2 linked regions of the Metabacillus sp. B2-18 genome follow. The protein of the gene in region 2 interacts with the protein of the main gene of each other region in a pairwise test. Links are inferred from orthologs where the notes say so. Each region holds a gene or a part of one and is shown on either strand. Other genes may lie near its edges. The genes, in order: LPC09_RS00365 and ftsL.

Region 1 (3,288 bases), 1.7 Mb from region 2 along the record:
TAACGTAGGAAGACACTATAAAATAGAGCCAGAAGAAGCCCTATCCTCTACAAATGTTAAGTTTACTGATCGTTTTAACTATATTGAGAAACAAGCGAAGCAAAATGGTAAGGAACTAGAGAAGATGACATTAGAAGAAATGGACGAACTCTGGAATGAAGCAAAGACTTTAGATAAAAAGAGGGATGAACAATGAGACTGGATAAATTTCTTAAGGTTTCAAGATTAATAAAAAGAAGAACATTAGCAAAAGAAATTGCTGATCAAGGTCGAATTGCAATTAATGGTACTCCGGGTAAAGCGAGTTCTAATGTTAAAATTGGGGATGAACTTGTTATTCGTTTTGGTCAAAAACTAGTTACAGTTGTTATTGAAGATTTAAAGGAAACGACAAGAAAAGAAGAAGCAACAAATCTTTATCGCGTAGTAAAGGAAGAGAAAATTAATCAAGAATCGTTCGATATGTAACATATTTTAAAGGTTAACTATACTATCGGTGTTAATTCCTAACCAGGTTTATGGTCTTGTTGTTGCTAAGATTTATACACCATTCGCATTTCATATGGCTTGTTCTAAACCGAATTCTAATGACATACACATGTAAAAGAAAATCCTTTATTAGAATTCGGAGGTAGAATATGAGTCAATACTATGAAAATAATGCGTCTGTCCATAAAGGAACAATTCAAGAGCATGATGTAATCATGCGAGGGAGAAAATTATTAGAAATCACAGGAGTAAAACAGGTAGAAAGCTTTGATAATGAGGAATTTTTATTAGACACAGTCATGGGTGCACTAGCAATCCGCGGACAAAACCTTCAAATGAAAAATTTAGATGTTGATAAAGGGATTGTTTCCATTAAAGGAAGCAGAATCTTTGATCTGATTTATCTAGATGAGCAGCATGCGGAGAAAGCTAAAGGACTCTTTAGCAAGTTATTTAAATGAGTTTATCAACACAGTTTTATACAATGATAGCAATGGCAGGAATGGGAAGTTGGATTGGGGCAGCTCTCGATACATATGGTCGCTTTTTAAAGCGGCCATTAAGAGCCAGATGGGTTGTCTTCATAAATGACTTTATGTTTTGGGTCGTTCAAGGACTTATCCTATTTTATCTTTTGTTACTTGTAAATGAAGGTGAACTTAGGATTTATATATTCCTGGCTGTCCTTTGTGGATATGCAGCTTATCAGAGTCTTTTCAAGAAAATATATTTAAGCCTTTTAGAGCGCATAATACAGACAAGCATAAGATTATATAGAATTTTAGTTAATATTGGACGAGCGATGATTGTTAGACCAATAAAGGGACTCATTCAACTAATTATCGTCATTTTATTAGGAACTTTAAATGTTCTTTGGAGTATTATAAAATGGGTCTTTCAATTCCTATATTCATTGGTTAAAATCTTATTAGCACCTCTGAAATGGATTTTTATCCTTTTGTGGAAACTTGTTCCTAGAGGGATAAGGAATTTCCTAATAAGAAATATTGCCAAAATGGCAGGAAATTTCAAAAAAGTCAAGAATACAACTAATAAGATGAAAACCTGGTGGCAACAATTTAGGAAGAAGTAAGGAGGACTAGTATGAGTCTCGAGAGATCGAAGAAAATTACAGAGCTACAATCACAATATGCAATGGAGCAAGAGAGACAACAGCAAATTTCAAACAGACGAAAAAGAGGCTTATTCAGACGATTATTCGTGTTAGGACTATTAGCTATTATCACTTCCTCCATCATTATAACCACCTTATATAAGCAATCAGTTGCAATTGATGAAAAGCTTGAGCAACAGAATAAGCTTGAAGAAGAACTCACAAGTTTACAAAAGGAAGAAAAAATATTAAGAGAAGAAATAGTGAAGCTTAATGATGATGAGTATATTGCTAAGATTGCAAGAAGAGACTATTTCTTGTCAGACGACAATGAGATCATCTTTAATATAAAAGATTAGCCTTGTTGACACTAGTTTTTTTATTTATGTATAATATAATAAAGGTTTGAATGATTTTTTATCTGTTTAAGGAGGAGCATTATTTTTATGTCGATTGAAGTTGGCAGCAAGTTACAGGGAAAGGTAACGGGCATTACGAATTTTGGAGCGTTTGTGGAGTTACCGGGTGGTTCAACAGGACTTGTTCACATCAGTGAAGTAGCCGATAATTATGTGAAAGATATTAACGATCACTTAAAAGTCGGAGATGAAGTAACAGTTAAGGTAATCAATGTAGAAAATGACGGAAAGATTGGCTTATCAATTAAAAAGGCAATCGATCGTCCAGATCGTCCAGAACGCCCAGAGCGTCCACAACGTCAGGAACGTCCAAGAAATTCAGATCGCCCAAGATCAAGAGGAAATGATTTCCGCAACAACAGTAATAATAAAGAAAATTTTGAACAAAAAATGAATCGTTTCTTAAAAGATAGTGAAGATCGTTTAGCTTCATTAAAACGCAATACAGAATCAAAACGTGGTGGTCGTGGAGCTAGAAGAGGATAGCTTGCTGCTTTCATATACATTTTTAAAAAGAGAGAAAACATTGATGATGTTTTCTCTTTTTTCATGTATTGAAGAAGAATGCTAAATTTATTTTTGATATTGACGTATGTGAAATTGAATTGTATTATATTATTTGTGCCTAATAGAGGTCCAATATGGCGGTGTAGCTCAGCTGGCTAGAGCGAGCCGTAAACATCCTGAATCATCTTCCTTTGTAGGCTTGCGAGGAATGTGTCTGACAAGAGACATGACGAGCACGGTTTCCCCCAAGGAGCGTTTGATAACTATGGCGGTGTAGCTCAGCTGGCTAGAGCGAGCCGTAAACATCCTGAATCATCTTCCTTTGTAGGCTTGCGAGGAATGTGTCTGACAAGAGACATGACGAGCACGGTTTTCCCCAAGGAGCGTTTGATAACTATGGCGGTGTAGCTCAGCTGGCTAGAGCGTACGGTTCATACCCGTGAGGTCGTGGGTTCGATTCCCTCCGCCGCTACCATATAAAAACATGATACTTGAGGCCCATTGGTCAAGCGGTTAAGACACCGCCCTTTCACGGCGGTAACACGGGTTCGAATCCCGTATGGGTCATACTTTAAAAACTAGTTGCAGAGATGTAACTAGTTTTTTGTATTTTAAACTAGTTTAGATTATAAACTGAAGGAATTTATATCAATTTAGTTAGTGAACGACAAAACTAACTGGGAACAGGAGCGAAATGTCATTCATAACATATTAGGACTCAAATCACCTCTTTCCCCCCTCAAATAACTCCAAAAAAAG
Region 2 (3,068 bases):
CGTTTTACCAGCAACCTGATACCCTTCAATGCTATAAGGTTTTCCAGTACCATTTTCTGAACTTACAACAGTTTCTAAAATATCCAGTGTTGCTTTTGCAGTTTTTTCAGTAATTGGTTGAGAAACTACCTTTGAACTATTTTCCTTTACAACTTCATTAGAATCTTTATCTACTATTTTATCAATAACATAAGGTTTCATCATTTTACCATTGTTCGCAATCGCTGTTGCTGCTTGTACGAGCTGAATCGGAGTAAAGGCAGATGCTTGTCCAAATGCAGTTGATACCTTATCGATCTCATAGTTATAATTTATTTTACTTTCAGCTTCGTTTGGCAAATCAATATTTGTCTTTTTCGTAAATCCGAATTTGTTTAGATATTGATACATTCGATCAGTTCCAAGCATATCTTTAGCAAGAATTGAAAAACCAACATTTGATGACCTTTGTACACCTTCATTAAAGCTGATTGTTCCCCAACCACCTCTTTTATGGTCACGTACAACAGATGGTCCTACTGCATACGAACCTGATTGGAACGTTGCATTTCCATTATAGACTCCTTCTTCAATTGCTGCTGCTAAAGTGAAGATTTTCATCGTTGAACCAGGTTCAAAAGGATAAGAGATAACATCATTGTAATAAGACGTAATGTTCCTTTTATTTGGGTCGAAACTCGGTCGCTGAGCCATAGCTAGTATTTTTCCGGTCTTCGGATCAGCTACAACAGCAACGATCTTCTCAGGTGAATACTCTTCAACTACTTGATTCATAGAGTCTTCTAAAAAGGTTTGTATTTTCTGATCAATGGTTAAATACACATCTTGACCATTTTTCGGAGCTACTATTTCATCGTCACTTGTTGGTAATTTCCAATTGTAACGATCTTTTTCAAATTTTATGTAGCCATCTTCTTCATGAAGGTATTTCTCTAATGTTTTTTCAAGGCCCATCATTCCGATCGTCTCACCTGTGTCTTCTTGCTTTTGCGCATAACCGATTAAATGAGAGGCAAAGATTCCATTTGGATAAAATCGTTGTGTATCACGAATGAACGTAATACCAGGAAGCTCCAATTTTGTTATTTGTTCTTTTAAAGTATGGCTAATGTCTCTACCTGCAGATCCAAATTCAACTTGGTATAAATCCTTAGATAAAACCTCTTCTATTTCATTTTCTTCCATATTTAATAAAGGTGCTAACTTTTGTGCCGTTTCTTCTACATCAACAACATGCTCTGGATTGTCAGGATCTGTTGTTATTTGATCGTCAAGAATTGCAACGAGTTTATAAGAAGACTTGTCTTCAGCAATAACCTCACCCTTACGATCTAATATTGACCCTCTTGATGCTTCTATAGTTCTTTGACTCTCATAGAGTTCTTCAGCTCTTGCTGCAAGTGCTTGACCATGTGCAGTTCCAGTTGATTGAATATAAAAGAAACGAACAAAAATAACTAAAAATAGCAAACCAAAAATCAACGCTAATAATGCAGCGCCTCTATTCATGTTTATATTTTTATGCGTTAATTTCATAGAAAACCTCCTATGTTGTATGATATCACCTTTACCCGTAAATGGATAGAATAATTGAAGGACTAAGCCCACATGAAACTTACACGGCTTAGTCCCTTTATTTGATTCTTTATTAATTTTGCACACTTTTTACATTATTTTGATCTAATGTTAACCCTAATTCCTTAGCTTTTTCCCAAATACGATCATATGTACTTAACTCTTCTACTTGAACATGAAGGTCACTGTTTAATTTCGTTTGTTCTTGGATTTTAGCTTCAGTTTTTTGAATCTCCATATTAGCTTGATACACATTATAGGAGTTCGCAACAATTGTAATAGCTCCTAATACAAAGAGAGAAACAAATAATAAAATGAGGAATTTCTCACCTGGGGTTATTGAAGCTCTTCTTGTTCTAATAACAGGTTCTTGTTTAGGGGATTGATTTAGCTGCTCCTGACGTTGTTGTTCTAGTTTCATGGCTAAATTACTCATTTTAATAACCTCCTTTAAAATAATCTTTTTCTTTTTAGAGCTTTTCAGCAATTCTTAGCTTAGCTGATCGTGCTCTATTGTTTTCTTCCAGTTCTTGTTCTGATGGAAGAATAGGTTTTCTAGTAATAATTTTTATTTTAGGCTCATACCCTTCTGGGATATATGGCATATTCCTAGGTAATTCAGGTGGTGTTGCCGCTTCTTTAAAGGCTGATTTACATATACGGTCTTCCAAAGAGTGGAATGTGATAACACTCACTCTTCCTTCAGGCTTTAACAATTCAATTGATTGTTCAATTGCCTCTTCAAATACTTTTAATTCATCATTTACAGCAATTCTTATCGCCTGGAAAATTCTTTTGGCTGGGTGTCCACCTTTTCTGCGTGCAGGTGCCGGAATTGCCTCTTTAATAATTTCAACTAGCTCACCGGTAGTTCGAATTGGCTGAGTTTCTCTGTGACTTTCAATCTTTCTCGCAATTTGTTTAGAGAATTTCTCCTCACCATATCGAAAGAAAATTTTCACTAGTTGTTCGTAAGTCCACGTGTTTACCACTTCGTATGCTGAAATATCTGATTGCTGGTCCATTCTCATATCTAACGGTGCATCATGATGATAACTAAATCCTCGTTCAGGCGTATCTAGCTGTGGGGATGAAACCCCTAAATCAAATAGAATACCATCTACTTTGTCAATTCCTATTTCAGCAAGTTTTTCAGATAGGTAACGAAAATTACTTTTGATTAAGGTTACCTTACCTTTATAATTAGCAAGCTTTTCTTTCGCGTTTTCTAACGCTGTATCATCCTGATCAAAGGCGATTAGATGCCCTTGTTCTGATAACTGTGAAAGCAGATAGCTACTATGACCTGCACCTCCTAGTGTGCAATCAACGTAAATACCATCTTCCTTAATATTTAAGCCATCTACTGTTTCCTTTAGTAACACTGTTGTATGTTTAAACATATGTTGTACCACCTCTTCAAATCTGTTTCAGTTAGAAGGAAGTAAATAATCTCCCCCTAAAATCTTGGACTATTCTTAGCTTGTCCATTT

Evidence for each region.
Region 1: the proteins of ftsL (region 2) and LPC09_RS00365 interact in binary tests that used the Bacillus subtilis proteins (3 or more experiments, as listed by UniProt). The link is inferred for Metabacillus sp. B2-18 from one-to-one orthologs.

The regions. Positions count from the first base shown.
Region 1 is NZ_CP088245.1:70,045-73,332, forward strand. What follows is about bases 327-3,277. They hold LPC09_RS00365 (FtsB family cell division protein), read left to right. Parts: upstream 327-1,593; coding sequence 1,594-1,962; downstream 1,963-3,277. Other genes in these bases: LPC09_RS00350 (RNA-binding S4 domain-containing protein), read left to right, coding at 327-468; yabP (sporulation protein YabP), read left to right, coding at 639-950; yabQ (spore cortex biosynthesis protein YabQ), read left to right, coding at 947-1,582; LPC09_RS00370 (S1 domain-containing RNA-binding protein), read left to right, coding at 2,050-2,508. In the rest of the region: mazG (bifunctional methyltransferase/pyrophosphohydrolase YabN), read left to right, coding at 1-196; more of LPC09_RS00350, read left to right, coding at 193-326. UniProt on the Bacillus subtilis protein: Required for vegetative and sporulation septum formation. Required for the activation of genes expressed under the control of the sporulation transcription factors sigma F and sigma E.
Region 2 is NZ_CP088245.1:1,814,069-1,817,136, reverse strand. What follows is about bases 331-3,061. They hold ftsL (cell division protein FtsL), read right to left. Parts: upstream 2,012-3,061; coding sequence 1,649-2,011; downstream 331-1,648. Other genes in these bases: rsmH (16S rRNA (cytosine(1402)-N(4))-methyltransferase RsmH), read right to left, coding at 2,046-2,978; LPC09_RS09135 (penicillin-binding protein), read right to left, coding at 331-1,536. Also shown: more of LPC09_RS09135, read right to left, coding at 1-330. UniProt on the Bacillus subtilis protein: Essential cell division protein that may play a structural role. Probably involved in the regulation of the timing of cell division. Also required for sporulation.